Linked DNA regions of Streptomyces ficellus. The protein of the gene in region 1 interacts with the protein of each later gene in a pairwise test. Links are inferred from orthologs where the notes say so. Each region holds a gene or a part of one and is shown on either strand. Other genes may lie near its edges.

Region 1 (6,640 bases):
GACGACCCCGTCGGCGATGGTGGTACGGCCGCGGGAGGCCGGATCGCCGCCGCCCCGCTTGGACATGGAGGTCCTCCTGGCTTCCTCCGCCGCCGGTTCCTTGACCCGCGCCGCTCTCGAGGCCTGGTCGGCCCGAGCGGACTGGGCGGGCTGCGACGCGTCAGACATCACCATGGTCCTTTCCGGAGGATTTGGACTCCTTCGCTCACATTAAGGGTGGTTTCCGGATCCCGCGCCGGGGATGCGGCAGGCTGGAGGAATGACGACGGCTGACGGATGGGTGGCGGCGGCGCGGAGCCGCATCGGCCTGGGGCGGCTGCTCCCGCTGGGAGGCCCGCAGGACGGAGCCTGGATCGCGGAGCGCGCCGCGGACGCGGTACTGCGCCGGGCGGCGCGGAAGGTGCCGGGGGTGGAACCGGGCCGGCTGCGGATCACCCTCGCGGACGAGGCGGCCGCACCCCGGTCCGCCTTCCCGGCGCCACCGGGATCGGTACCGCCCGGCCCGCTGAGGATCGAGGCCGGCTTCGCCGCCGGGTACGGCGTGCCGCTGCCGGACCTCGCCGAACGGCTGCGCACCGCGCTGTCGGCCGCGTGCGAGCGGCGCCTCGGGCTGACCGTGGCACGGGTGGACCTCCGGGTCACGGCGCTGCTGGACGCCCCGCCCGAGCCGCCCGCGCCCGCTCCCCCACCGGAGAAGGAGGCCGGACCGCAGGAGGACACCGCGGCCGTCGCGGCCGTCGCCGTCCCGGGCGTGGCCCGGCTGACGGGCGTCCTCGGCGCCCCGGTGCACCGGGCGGACGATCACGTACGCGTCGAACTGGCGACGACCCCGGACCACCGGCCACTGGACGTGGCACGGGCGGTACGCGGGGCCGTCGGGGGCGAGCTGCCGGTGACCGTGGTGGTCACCGACGTCACCCGGCGGGTTCAGTCGGACTGACCCGCGAGATCGCGCAGGCGGCGCGCCTGGGCGGCGCGCTCGGCCGTCCGCTGCTCCTCGTAGCCGCGCTCGCCGGCGCCGCGGAGCAGCGCCTTGGTCTCGATGACGGCGTCGCGCGGCGCGGCGAGCAGCGCGACGGCGAGGTCGCGCACCGCGCCGTCGAGGTCGCCCGCGGGCACGACGAGGTTGGCCAGCCCGATGCGCTCGGCCTCGTCGGCGTGCACGAACCGGCCCGTGGCGCAGATCTCCAGCGCGCGGGCGTAGCCGACCGCCGCGACGAGGGGGTGCGTACCGGTCAGGTCGGGCACGAGGCCCAGGCTGGTCTCGCGCATGGCGAACTGGACGTCCTCGGCCACGACCCGCAGGTCGCACGCCAGGGCGAGCTGGAAACCGGCCCCGATGGCATGCCCCTGGACGGCCGCGATCGACACGATGTCGTTGCGGCGCCACCAGGTGAACGCCTCCTGGTACTCGGCGATGACGGCGTCCAGCGCGGCGTCGGAGCCGCGCGCCATCTCCAGGAACGACGGCTCGCCGTCGAAGCCCTCCGGCGTGAACGCCTGGCGGTCGAGTCCGGCGGAGAAGGACTTGCCCTCACCGCGCAGCACCACGATCCGCACGCTGCCCGGCAGCGACCGTCCGGCTTCCGCCAACGCCCTCCACAGCGCGGGGGACTGGGCGTTGCGCTTGGCCGGGTTGGTCAGGGTCACCGTGGCAACGGCGTCCTCGACGGTGAGACGTACGCCGTCCTTGTCGAGCACTTCGAGGACTGGGTCGAGCGAGGTCATGGGGCGCCTCCGGGTCCGGTGCGGCAGTGCAGCCATTAAGTGACTGCACAGTAACCACCCGGCCGACCGCGCGATCGGCCGGGTGGCCCTGCCGGAACCGGTGGGGCCGGACGAGCCGCGCTCGACTTGTCAGGACGCGGGGCCCTCAGGCCGAAGCGGCCTTCTTGCCTCGCGTCGCTCCGCCGCGTCCACGCAGCGTGACTCCCGACTCACTCAGCATCCGGTGGACGAATCCATAGGATCGGCCCGTCTCCTCGGCCAATGCCCGGATGCTCGCGCCGGAGTCGTACTTCTTCTTCAGGTCTGCCGCGAGCTTGTCGCGCGCGGCGCCGGTCACCCGGCTGCCCTTCTTCAGAGTCTCGGCCACCCGTGCCTCCTCATGGGAAGTGCGCTCTGGTCTTCTCATGATCACCCCTCGGGGGCTTCCTGGCCAGCCATTCGACAAGGTCCGTGCCGCGAGGTTTCGCCGCTCCGGGGCCGCCGACCCGCACACCGCGCGGATCCGATACCGGCCGTGCGCCCGAAATGCCAGGTCAGAGGGGTGTGCGGAGATCACGAGCGGCGTGGGGCCGAAGCGGGAAATCCGCTCGCCGCCACGCCGCAGTACGAGACGCTCTCACTCAGATGATGGATCACGCGTAGGCCGAATGATCCATACCGGGGCGAGCGGGCCGCCCCGGTCCCGGTCAGGCCAGCGCCACCAGGTCCTTGTAGTCCGGGCCCCACAGGTCCTCGACACCGTCCGGGAGCAGGATGATCCGCTCCGGTTCGAGGGCGTCGACGGCGCCCTCGTCGTGCGTGACGAGGATGACGGCGCCCTTGTAGGTGCGCAGCGCGCCGAGGATCTCCTCGCGGCTGGCCGGGTCGAGGTTGTTCGTGGGCTCGTCGAGGAGCAGGACGTTCGCCGAGGAGACGACCAGGGTGGCCAGCGCGAGCCGGGTCTTCTCACCGCCGGAGAGGACGCCCGCCGGCTTGTCGACGTCGTCGCCGGAGAAGAGGAACGAGCCGAGCGTCTTGCGCACCTCGACGAGGTCGAGGTCGGGCGCGGCGGACCGCATGTTCTCCAGGACGGTGCGGTCCGGGTCGAGGGTCTCGTGCTCCTGGGCGTAGTAGCCCAGCTTGAGGCCGTGGCCGGGGGTCACGTCGCCGGTGTCCGGCTTCTCCACCCCGGCGAGGAGCCGCAGCAGGGTCGTCTTGCCGGCGCCGTTGAGGCCGAGGATGACGACCCGCGACCCCTTGTCGATGGCCAGGTCGACGTCGGTGAAGATCTCCAGGGAGCCGTACGACTTGGAGAGCCCCTCCGCGGTGAGCGGGGTCTTGCCGCAGGGGGCGGGCTCGGGGAAGCGGAGCTTGGCGACCTTGTCGGAGACGCGGACCGCCTCCAGGCCGGAGAGCAGCCGCTCGGCGCGCTTGGCCATGTTCTGCGCGGCGACGGTCTTGGTGGCCTTCGCCCGCATCTTGTCGGCCTGCGAGTTCAGCGCCGCGGCCTTCTTCTCGGCGTTCTGGCGCTCGCGCTTGCGGCGCTTCTCGTCGGCCTCGCGCTGCTGCTGGTACAGCTTCCAGCCCATGTTGTAGACGTCGATCTGGGCGCGGTTGGCGTCGAGGTAGAAGACCTTGTTCACGACGGTCTCGACGAGGTCGACGTCGTGGGAGATCACGATGAAGCCACCGCGGTAGGTCTTGAGGTAGTCGCGGAGCCAGACGATCGAGTCGGCGTCGAGGTGGTTCGTGGGCTCGTCGAGGAGCAGGGTGTCGGCGTCCGAGAACAGGATGCGGGCGAGCTCCACTCGGCGGCGCTGACCACCGGAGAGGGTGTGCAGCGGCTGGCCGAGGACCCGGTCGGGCAGGCCGAGGGCGGCGGCGATGGTGGCGGCCTCGGCCTCGGCGGCGTAACCGCCCTTGGTGAGGAACTCGGTCTCCTGGCGCTCGTACTGGCGCAGCGCCTTCTCGCGGGTGCCGCCCTGGCCGCTGGCGATCCGCTCCTCGTTCTGCCGCATCTTGCGGATCAGCACGTCGAGGCCGCGGGCGGAGAGGATCCGGTCGCGGGCCAGGACGTCGAGGTCGCCGGTGCGGGGGTCCTGCGGGAGGTAGCCGACCTCGCCGGAGCGGGCGATCGTGCCCCCGGCGGGAACGCCCTCGCCCGCGAGGCACTTGGTGAGGGTCGTCTTGCCCGCGCCGTTGCGGCCGACCAGGCCGATGCGGTCGCCCTTGGCGATGCGGAAGGAAGCGGACTCGATGAGGACGCGGGCGCCGGCGCGCAGCTCGATGCCGGAAGCGGTGATCACGGACAGACTCCAGGGCGGTGTGGAAGACGGCGGAAGGACGGCGGGTGCGGTGGCTTCGACGCCGGTCTAATGCACAGGGAGAATGGCCATACGGCCCAGTCTAACGGGCGCGTGCAACTGCTTTTCGGCCACGCGGGAGCCGTGCGGGGCCGCGTGGCCGCGCCACACCTTCCGGTGAGCCGGGTGTGCTCCAGGGGGCGTTGTCAGTGCCCGGTGCGAGACTGAGGAACGGTTGAGATCCGGATCACAGTCGCACGGTCGGGGACAGCAAGGTCGCAGTCGAGCACCGAATCGGAGAGTGGTCAGCATGGCGAACGTACCGAGCATCTATCCGACGATCCTGTACGAGGACGCGAAGGCGGCCATCAGAACGCTGAAGGAAGCGTTCGGGTTCACCGAGGTGAGTGTGTACGAGGGCGAGGACGGCCGCGTCGTCCACTCGGAGCTGGCCTGCGGGAACGGCATGGTGATGCTGGGCAGCAAGGGCGGGGACGGGGTCTTCGCCAAGGCGATGGGCGGCGCGGGGCCCGTGGGGGTGTACGTGGTGGTGGAGGACCCCGACGCGCACCACGCCCGGGCGGTGGAGCACGGGGTGGAGATCCTGATGCCGCCCACGGACCAGGAGTACGGCTCGCGGGACTACATGGCGCGGGACGCCGAGGGCAACGTCTGGAGCTTCGGGACGTACGCCCCCGGCGCCGCGGAGTAGCGGACGGTCCCCGGCGTCGCGGGCGTCACGCTCCGCCGGTGTGGACCTGGAAGGCCGCGCGGCGCACCGCCTTGGCGAGGGCGGGGTCGGGGTGGGCCGCGGCCAGGGCGACCAGGACCTGCACGGTGCGCGGGTGGTCCACCGCCCGGACCTCGTCGAGGAGCGCGGGGACCGTGCCCTGGACGGCGGACTCCAGGTGGCGGACCAGGAGGGTGCTCTCGCCGTGGTCGGCCACGGCCGCCGCGGTGTCCACCCAGAGCCAGGTGGCCTCCTCGCGGGTGAGGACGTCCTGCGCGTCCTCGGGGTCGGCGCCCTCGTACTCGGCGAGCCAGAGCAGCGCGTAGGGGCGCAGGCAGACCTCGTCGGCGGCGGCCCGGACCTCGGACTCCGCGGGGGCGCCGACGACCCGGAGCGCTTCGAAGGCGAGACCGCGCAGCAGGGCGTCCTCACCCCGGGCGACGGCGAGGAGTTCGGTGACGGCACTGCCGACGGGGCGGGCGGCGAGCCAGGCGCGGTACTCGACGCGGGCGGGGCCGGGGGTGAGGCGCGCGCAGCCGCGCAGCATGTCCTCGGCGGACTGCTCGATGTGGCCGGCGGGGCTCTGGGCGGCGACGCAGATCTGCTCCAGCTTCACCCACACCGCCCAGTTGCCGAGCGGGGTGAGGGTGGCCTGCCCGTCGCCGAGGGTCAGCGCGCCGACGGCGGCGAGGCCCTCCAGCGCCCAGTCGAGCAGCCGGGCGAGCGACTCGGGGGCGGTCGCGACCACGGGCTGCGGGCCCTCGGGCACCTCGCAGCGCTCCTCGCGGAGTTCGGCGACGCGCTGGCGGAGCAGGTCGAGCAGGGCCGGGACCGGCACCGGACCGGCGGAGAGCTGGAGGAGGGAGAGCACCTGGGGGACGGCTTCCACCACCTCGGCCACCGCGGCCGGGGCGACATCGGCGGGCGCCGGGTGGACGAGCGACCAGGCGTCGAAGAGGGCCACCCAGCCGCGCAGGACGGCGGAATCGTCCCGGTCCCAGGCACGCAGCCGCCAGCCGGGGCGGGCGGTGTCGCCGTGGAGTTCGACCAGTCCGGCGAGCCGGGCGCGGTCCCAGCCGGCCCGCACTTGACCGGCGGTCAGGCCGAGCGCGGCGGCGGCCCGTTCGGTGGCGGAGACGGCGTCGGGGCCGCGATGACGGTCGCGGTCGCGCTCGACGGCGGCCCAGCGGGCGATGCGCACGGCGTCGGCGAGCACCGCCCTCGCCTGTCGGGCCAGCTCGGCGGGCGGCGGAGTGCCCTCCGGCGGCCTGGGCACCGGCCGGGTACGCCGGGTCGTCACGGCCCGTCGGGCCGTGGTCAGGGGCCGCGGACGGACGAGTCGGAGTCTGGAATTGCGCGCCAGTTGCTCATCAGGCTTTCGAGACGTCACGGGGGCAGTCTTCCCGCTGACGCCCCGAAAGCCCAAACGGAACGCGATTCGCCGGGCTCGGCGGGGTCAGATCAGGGAGGTGAGGAAGCGGCGCATGGCCTCCTCGTAGCGGTCCGGGTCGGCGTTCCACATGGCGGCGTGCGGGGCGTTCGGGACGGTGTGCAGGGTGACCAGGTCGGCGCGGCGGGCGGCCAGCTCGCGGGAGCTCTGCCAGGGCGCGAGGCGGTCGTCCGGGCCGTGGAAGACGAGCGTGGGTACGCGCAGGCCCCGCGGGTCGGCGGCCTCGGCGAGCCGGTCGCCGTGCACACCGGTGCTGCCCTGCGCGGCGCGGACGGCGAGCGGGAGCAGCGGGGCGGGCACCCGGCGGGCGGTGGCCAGGGCGCGCAGGGTGGCCTCCCAGTCCAGGACCGGCGAGTCGAGGACGAGGCCGCTGATCCGGTCGCGCAGGCCGCAGTTGGCGGCGGCGTGCAGGGCCATGGACGCCCCGGTGGACCAGCCGTGGAGGATGAC
Region 2 (8,073 bases), 3.3 Mb from region 1 along the record:
TACTCGCCGGCCGGTCTGGCGGCCTGCGCGGCCAGGCTGAACCCCGGTGGAGTGCTCGCCGTCTGGTCGGCCCGGCCGTCCGCCGATTTCGAAGAGTCATTGCGGAATGCCGGATTCAGCGGGGTAAGAACCGAAGAGGTCCCGGTTGCCCGGGGCGTACCGGACGTGGTCCACCTCGCCGTTCGCCCTGCGTAGCCGGGACGCGGTCGGTGCCTTTACGCTGCTGACCGAACACACGGATCTACACGCTCGCGCAGGACGCGACAGGGGCGGGGCGATGGAGCAGACACACACCAGCAACACCGGCACGGCGGTCGCGCCGGGAACACAGCGCCGCGTGCTGGTCGTCGAGGACGACACCACCATCGTCGAGGCCATCTCCGCCCGGTTGCGGGCCGAGGGCTTCCTGGTGCAGACGGCCACCGACGGCCCGGCGGCCGTGGACGCCGCCGAGGCGTGGCAGCCGGACCTCATGGTCCTCGACATCATGCTGCCGGGATTCGACGGCCTGGAGGTGTGCCGCCGGGTACAGGCCCAGCGGCCGGTGCCGGTCCTGATGCTGACGGCCCGCGACGACGAGACGGACATGCTGGTCGGTCTCGGTGTGGGCGCGGACGACTACATGACCAAGCCGTTCTCGATGCGGGAGCTCGCCGCCCGCGTCCACGTCCTGCTGCGGCGCGTGGAGCGGGCCGCGCAGGCGGCCGTCACGCCCCGCAGCGGCATCCTGCGGCTGGGCGAACTGGAGATCGACCACGCGCAGCGGCGCGTCCGGGTCAGGGGCGAGGACGTCCACCTCACGCCGACCGAGTTCGACCTGCTGGTCTGCCTGGCGAACACGCCCCGCGCGGTCCTCTCGCGCGAGCAGCTGCTGGCCGAGGTGTGGGACTGGGCGGACGCGTCGGGCACCCGGACCGTGGACAGCCACATCAAGGCGCTGCGCCGCAAGATCGGCGCCGAGCGGATCCGTACGGTCCACGGCGTCGGCTACGCACTGGAGACGCCCGCGCCATGAGATCGCTCCGGTCCCGGCTGCGCCCGGTCTCGATCGCCATCTCGATCAAGACCAAACTGGGCTCACTCGTCGTCGTCTCGGTCTTCATCACGACCGGGCTGCTGATGGTGGCCCTGCGCACCGAGACCGAGCTGCGCTTCATCACCGTCTTCTCGGTGATCGCCACGCTGCTGATCACCCAGTTCGTGGCGCACGGCCTGACGGCCCCGCTGGACGAGATGAACACGGTGGCGAAGGCGATCTCGCACGGCGACTACACGCGCCGGGTGCGCGGCGCCGGCCGCCGGGACGAGCTGGGCGACCTGGCCTGCACGATCAACCGCATGGCGGACGACCTGGAGGCGGTGGACCGGCACCGCAAGGAGCTGGTGGCGAACGTCTCCCACGAGCTGCGCACGCCGATCGCGGCGCTGCGCGCGGTGCTGGAGAACGTGGTGGACGGCGTCTCGGCCGCCGATCCGGAGACGATGCGCACGGCGCTGAAGCAGACGGAGCGGCTGGGCCGGCTGGTGGAGACGCTGCTGGACCTGTCACGGCTGGACAACGGTGTCGTACCGCTCCGGGCACGGCGCTTCGAGGTGTGGCCGTACCTGTCGGGCGTGCTGAAGGAGGCCAACCTGGCCGCCGCGCAGCGCGGGCTGAGCTCCGGCTCCGGCAGCCACACCCGCACCGACGTGCACCTGCACCTGGACGTGTCGCCGCCGGAGCTGACCGCGCACGCGGACAGCGAGCGGCTGCACCAGGTGGTGGCGAACCTGATCGACAACGCGGTGAAGCACTCGCCGCCGCACGGCCGGGTGACGGTACGGGCGCGGCGCGGCCGGCAGCCGGAGTCGCTGGACCTGGAGGTCGTCGACGAGGGCCCGGGCATTCCGGAGTCGGAGTGGCACAAGGTCTTCGAGCGGTTCAACCGGGGCGGGGTCGACGCGCCGCACGGTCCGGGCAGCGACGGCGGTACGGGCCTGGGGCTGGCGATCGCCCGCTGGGCGGTCGATCTGCACGGCGGACGTATCGGCGTGGCCGAATCCGCACGTGGATGCCGGATTCAGGTCACCCTTCCGGGGATCCCGAAGCCCCGGGGTTGACGTAGGGTTCGAACCGGAGGGGCTCGTTCTGCGTAGACATGGGCAGGACGCGGTCACGGTTGCGCGCAAGTCCCGGCCGCAGCCGCGCGACCTCCTACCCATTCGCAGGGCAACCACGCTTGTTTCCCGCCATTAATAGCGCCGAAACACGTCCTCAGATGTGATCTACGCGACGATGGCCCGCCCGGCCTGCACGTCCCGGCCAGGGAGGCGTAGCCTTTATTTCCGCTGTCCATCACCTTGTGAAGCGGAAGAGGGCGGTTGCCGCCGTGTCGTCTCAGTCCCCCAGTAACTCGAGTATCTCGACCGACCAGGACGGGCAGGGATCTTCGAACCCTGCCGCCGCGTTCGGTGCCAATGAGTGGCTCGTCGACGAGATCTACCAGCAGTACCTCCAGGACCCCAATTCGGTCGACCGTGCCTGGTGGGACTTCTTCGCCGACTACAAGCCGGGCGCCCCGTCCGGCTCGGCGGACAAGCCCGCGGGCGAGGGTGCCGTAGCCGCGGGGGCTGCGAGCACCGCGCCCGCCGCCCAGGCCCCGGCCCCGGCACAGGCCCCGGCGCAGCCGGCCGCAGCGGCACCCGCACAGGCCGCTGCCGCCCAGGCGCCCGCCGCCCCGGCCTCCGCGCCCGCCGCCCAGGCCCCGGCCGCGAAGCCGGCCGCCGCGCAGCCCGCCGCCCCGGCCAAGCCGGCCGCCGCGGCCGCCAAGCCCGCCGCCGCGAAGCCCGCCGCCAAGGCCGCGCCCGCCGGTGAGGCGCCCTCCGGCCCCGAGTACGTGCCGCTGCGCGGCCCGGCCGCCGCGGTCGCCAAGAACATGAACGCCTCGCTGGAGCTGCCGACCGCCACCTCGGTCCGCGCCGTCCCGGTGAAGCTGCTGTTCGACAACCGGATCGTCATCAACAACCACCTCAAGCGCGCCCGGGGCGGGAAGATCTCCTTCACGCACCTCATCGGGTACGCGATGGTGCAGGCGATCAAGGCCATGCCGTCGATGAACTACTCGTACGGCGAGAAGGACGGCAAGCCGGTCCTGGTCAAGCCCGAGCACGTGAACTTCGGCCTGGCGATCGACCTGGTCAAGCCGAACGGCGAGCGCCAGCTGGTCGTCGCGGGCATCAAGAAGGCCGAGACGCTCGGCTTCTTCGAGTTCTGGCAGGCGTACGAGGACATCGTCCGCCGCGCCCGCAACAACAAGCTGACGATGGACGACTTCACCGGCGTCACCGTCTCGCTGACCAACCCCGGCGGCCTCGGCACCGTCCACTCCGTGCCGCGCCTGATGCCCGGGCAGTCGGTCATCATGGGCGTGGGCTCGATGGACTACCCGGCCGAGTTCCAGGGCACCTCCCAGGACACCCTGAACAAGCTGGGCATCTCCAAGGTGATGACCCTCACGTCGACGTACGACCACCGGGTCATCCAGGGCGCCGCCTCCGGCGAGTTCCTCCGGATCGTCTCCAACCTCCTCCTCGGCGAGGACGGCTTCTACGACGACGTCTTCGAGTCGCTGCGCATCCCCTACGAGCCGGTCCGCTGGCTCAAGGACATCGACGCGTCGCACGACGACGACGTCACCAAGGCCGCGCGCGTCTTCGAGCTGATCCACTCCTACCGGGTCCGCGGCCACGTCATGGCCGACACCGACCCGCTGGAGTACCGCCAGCGCAAGCACCCCGACCTGGACATCACCGAGCACGGCCTGACGCTCTGGGACCTGGAGCGGGAGTTCGCCGTCGGCGGCTTCGGCGGCAAGTCCATGATGAAGCTGCGCGACATCCTCGGCGTGCTGCGCGACTCGTACTGCCGCACCACCGGCATCGAGTTCATGCACATCCAGGACCCCAAGCAGCGCAAGTGGATCCAGGACCGCGTCGAGCGCCCGCACTCCAAGCCGGAGCGCGAGGAGCAGCTGCGCATCCTGCGCCGGCTGAACGCCGCGGAGGCGTTCGAGACGTTCCTCCAGACCAAGTACGTCGGCCAGAAGCGGTTCTCGCTGGAGGGCGGCGAGTCCGTCATCCCGCTGCTGGACGCGGTCATCGACTCGGCGGCCGAGTCGCGCCTCGACGAGGTCGTCATCGGCATGGCCCACCGCGGCCGGCTCAACGTCCTGGCGAACATCGTCGGCAAGTCGTACGCGCAGATCTTCCGCGAGTTCGAGGGCAACCTCGACCCGAAGTCGATGCACGGCTCCGGCGACGTCAAGTACCACCTGGGCGCGGAGGGGACCTTCACCGGTCTCGACGGCGAGCAGATCAAGGTCTCGCTGGTCGCCAACCCCTCGCACCTGGAGGCGGTCGACCCGGTCGTCGAGGGTGTCGTCCGCGCCAAGCAGGACGTCATCAACAAGGGCGGCACGGACTTCACCGTCCTGCCCGTCGCCCTGCACGGCGACGCGGCCTTCGCGGGCCAGGGCGTCGTCGCCGAGACGCTGAACATGTCGCAGCTGCGGGGCTACCGCACCGGCGGCACGGTCCACATCGTCATCAACAACCAGGTCGGCTTCACCGCCGCCCCGGAGTCGTCGCGCTCCTCGATGTACGCGACCGACGTGGCCCGCATGATCGAGGCGCCGATCTTCCACGTGAACGGCGACGACCCCGAGGCCGTGGTGCGCGTGGCGCGCCTCGCCTTCGAGTTCCGCCAGACGTTCAACAAGGACGTCGTGATCGACCTCATCTGCTACCGCCGCCGCGGTCACAACGAGGGCGACAACCCGCAGTTCACCAACCCGCAGATGTACAACCTGATCGACAAGAAGCGTTCGGTGCGCAAGCTGTACACCGAGTCGCTCATCGGTCGTGGCGACATCACGCTGGAAGAGGCGGAGCAGGCGCTCCAGGACTTCCAGGGCCAGCTGGAGAAGGTGTTCGCGGAGGTCCGCGAGGCCACCTCGCAGCCCGGCCCGGCGCACAGCCCCGAGGCGCAGGCCGAGTTCCCGGTCTCCGTCACCACCGGGGTCTCCCAGGAGGTCGTGAAGCGGATCGCCGAGTCGCAGGTCAACATCCCCGACCGGGTCAAGGTGCACCCGCGCCTGATGCCGCAGCTCCAGCGCCGCGCCGCCTCCGTCGAGGACGGCACGATCGACTGGGGCATGGGCGAGACCCTGGCGATCGGTTCGCTGCTGATGGAGGGCACCCCGGTCCGGCTCGCCGGCCAGGACACCCGCCGCGGCACCTTCGGCCAGCGCCACGCGGTGCTGGTGGACCAGGAGACCGGCGAGGACTACACCCCGCTGCAGTACCTCTCCGAGGACCAGGCCCGCTACAACGTCTACGACTCGCTGCTCAGCGAGTACGCGGCGATGGGCTTCGAGTACGGCTACTCCCTGGCGCGGCCCGAGTCGCTGGTCATGTGGGAGGCGCAGTTCGGTGACTTCGTCAACGGCGCGCAGACGGTCGTGGACGAGTTCATCTCCTCCGCCGAGCAGAAGTGGGGCCAGACCTCCGGCGTCACGCTGCTGCTGCCGCACGGCTACGAGGGCCAGGGCCCGGACCACTCGTCGGCCCGCCCGGAGCGCTTCCTCCAGCTGTGCGCGCAGAACAACATGACGGTCGCCATGCCGACGCTGCCGTCGAACTACTTCCACCTCCTGCGGTGGCAGGTGCACAACCCGCACCACAAGCCGCTGATCGTCTTCACGCCGAAGTCGATGCTGCGCCTGAAGGCCGCCGCGTCGAAGGTGGAGGAGTTCACCACCGGCGGCTTCCGTCCGGTGATCGGTGACGACTCGGTCGAGGCGAGCGCGGTCCGCAAGGTCGTCTTCTGCGCCGGCAAGGTCTACTACGACCTGGAGGCCGAGCGGGTCAAGCGCGGTGTCACGGACACGGCGATCATCCGTCTGGAGCGCCTGTACCCGCTGCCGGGTGCGGAGCTCCAGGCCGAGATCTCCAAGTACCCGAACGCCGAGAAGTACCTGTGGGCCCAGGAGGAGCCGGCGAACCAGGGTGCCTGGCCGTTCATCGCGCTCAACCTGATCGACCACCTCGACCTGGCGGTCGGCGCCGACATCCCGCACGGCGAGCGCCTGCGCCGCATCTCGCGGCCGCACGGCTCGTCGCCGGCGGTCGGCTCGGCCAAGCGCCACCAGGCCGAGCAGGTGCAGCTGGTCAACGAGGTCTTCGACGCCTGACCCGCAGTACCCGTACGACCCCCCGGGGCCCGGTTCCGCATCGCGCGGAGCCGGGCCCTCGGGCGTTTCCCTCGCGGGGGACGCCATACCCTGGGAGGGAACACCGAGCAGGCATCCGGGAGCAGGTCTTGTACTTCACCGATCGTGGCATCGAGGAGCTGGAGAAGCGGCGCGGCGAGGAGGAGGTCACCTTCGAGTGGCTCGCCGAGCAGCTCCGTACGTTCGTCGACCTCAACCCCGACTTCGAGGTCCCCGTCGAGCGGCTGGCCACCTGGCTGGCGCGCCTCGACGACGAGGACGAGGACGAGTAGTCACCGCCGAGTAGTCACCGCGGGGCCGGGCCGGGGGGCCCGGGAGCGGGTGCGCAGGCGGTCGTAGGCGAGGCCCAGAGCGCCCTGGGTGACCAGCAGCGTGGCGGTGGCGGCCCAGCCGGGGCTGCGGCGGGTGAGCGCCCAGGCGAGCAGCGGGAGCCCGGCCGCGAGGTGGGCGGTGGCGAGCGCGCGGGCGCGGGGGCCGCAGATCCAGGGGCCGAGCGGGCCCTCCTCGACGGCGTCCAGTTCGCTGCGTACGGCGTCGAGCCAGCCCTGCCATTCGAGCTGCTCCGCGCCCCGCTCCCGGGCGGCCGCCCACAGCAGGACGGCCGGCGTGCCGGGGACGAGGCCGGGCGGGAGGGTCAGGCCGTGCCGGGCGAGTACCGCGGCCAGGCCCAGCAGGCGGGCGGGGGCGTCGGCGAGTTCGTCGGGCCGGGTGAGGGGTTCGAGGTCGCGGGCGTCCATGACGGGGTCGAGCCCGAGCCGCTCGGCGAAGGTGTGCATGGCCTCGTCCTCGCCGACGGGGGTGCCGTCCGCGAGCCAGGTGTAGCCGACGGGGCGGCGGAAGCCGGTCGCCAGGACGCAGCCCGCCCGGTCCGTGTCCCACCACAGGGCCACCACCGGCCACGTCACGCCGACCGTGAGGGCTCCGGCCCAGCCCGCGACGACCCGGTCGACCGGTTCGGCGCCCTCGCGCCACGGCGCGCCCTCGGGGACGAGCACGCTCCAGTCGGGGCCGGCCGGGGCGAGGAGCAGCCGCTCGCGCAGCAGCAGGGCCGGGGGCCTTACGGAGGTGCGGTCGGCCCGGCAGAACAGCAGCGCGCCCACGGAAGTCGCGTTCATGCGCCATACGCTAGGGCAATTTGTCCGGTTCCGACGCTCTTGACTTCCCAAGCCCGCGATATATCGTGTGCTGCAAGGAGACGCGATATGTTGCGTGTCGCGTCCTGTCCCAGGGAGGCCCCATGCCGGAGTGGTCCGTCACCGAGCCGACGAAGATGACCCTCGACGACGAACCCGTGACCGCCGTCCACGTGCGCCTCGTGGGCGGGACGGTGAACGTCGTGGGCACCGACGAGGGCCCCGCGCGGCTGGAGATCTCCGACGTCGAGGGACCACCGCTGATCGTCACCCGCGAGGGCTCCACCCTGACCGTGGCCTACGCGGACCTGCCGTGGCAGAACCTCCTCACCTGGCTCGACCCCCAGGGCTGGCAGCGCAGCGCGGTCGTCTCCCTGGCCGTTCCGGCCGGGGCGGACGTGGAGGTCGGCTCCGTCGGCGCCGAGGCCGTCGTCTCGGGCGTCCGGGGGCGTACGACCGTCCGCGGGGTCAGCGGCGACACCACGCTCGTCGGCCTCTCCGGCCCGGTGCGCGCCGACACCGTCAGTGGCAACGTCGAGTCCCAGGCCGTGACCGGCGGGCTCCGCTTCCACTCCGTGTCGGGCGACCTCACGGTCGTCGAGGGCGCCGGGCGCTCCGTACAGGCGGACACGGTCGGCGGTGACGTGGTGATCGACCTGGACCCGGCCGAG

Evidence for each region. The genes of interacting proteins can lie anywhere in the genome.
Region 2: the proteins of EIZ62_RS25680 (region 1) and EIZ62_RS10300 interact in binary tests that used the Escherichia coli proteins (3 or more experiments, as listed by UniProt). The link is inferred for Streptomyces ficellus from one-to-one orthologs.

The regions. Positions count from the first base shown.
Region 1 is NZ_CP034279.1:5,739,794-5,746,433, reverse strand. Bases 1,715-4,700 are described here. They hold EIZ62_RS25680 (ABC-F family ATP-binding cassette domain-containing protein), read right to left. Parts: upstream 4,014-4,700; coding sequence 2,415-4,013; downstream 1,715-2,414. Other genes in these bases: EIZ62_RS25675 (VOC family protein), read left to right, coding at 4,321-4,700; EIZ62_RS25685 (helix-turn-helix domain-containing protein), read right to left, coding at 1,874-2,095; EIZ62_RS25690 (enoyl-CoA hydratase/isomerase family protein), read right to left, coding at 1,715-1,728. In the rest of the region: EIZ62_RS25700 (Asp23/Gls24 family envelope stress response protein), read right to left, coding at 1-66; EIZ62_RS25695 (Asp23/Gls24 family envelope stress response protein), read left to right, coding at 260-940; more of EIZ62_RS25690, read right to left, coding at 928-1,714; more of EIZ62_RS25675, read left to right, coding at 4,701-4,722; EIZ62_RS25670 (hypothetical protein), read right to left, coding at 4,748-6,040; EIZ62_RS25665 (alpha/beta hydrolase), read right to left, coding at 6,197-6,640. UniProt on the Escherichia coli protein: Genetic data indicate it may be involved in ribosome assembly or function.
Region 2 is NZ_CP034279.1:2,424,082-2,432,154, forward strand. The notes cover bases 2,012-6,430. They hold EIZ62_RS10300 (multifunctional oxoglutarate decarboxylase/oxoglutarate dehydrogenase thiamine pyrophosphate-binding subunit/dihydrolipoyllysine-residue succinyltransferase subunit), read left to right. Parts: upstream 2,012-2,369; coding sequence 2,370-6,230; downstream 6,231-6,430. Other genes in these bases: EIZ62_RS10295 (HAMP domain-containing sensor histidine kinase), read left to right, coding at 2,012-2,100; EIZ62_RS10305 (DUF6104 family protein), read left to right, coding at 6,359-6,430. Also shown: EIZ62_RS10285 (spermidine synthase family protein), read left to right, coding at 1-195; EIZ62_RS10290 (response regulator transcription factor), read left to right, coding at 278-1,015; more of EIZ62_RS10295, read left to right, coding at 1,012-2,011; more of EIZ62_RS10305, read left to right, coding at 6,431-6,541; EIZ62_RS10310 (hypothetical protein), read right to left, coding at 6,542-7,384; EIZ62_RS10315 (DUF4097 family beta strand repeat-containing protein), read left to right, coding at 7,507-8,073. UniProt on the Escherichia coli protein: E1 component of the 2-oxoglutarate dehydrogenase (OGDH) complex which catalyzes the decarboxylation of 2-oxoglutarate, the first step in the conversion of 2-oxoglutarate to succinyl-CoA and CO(2).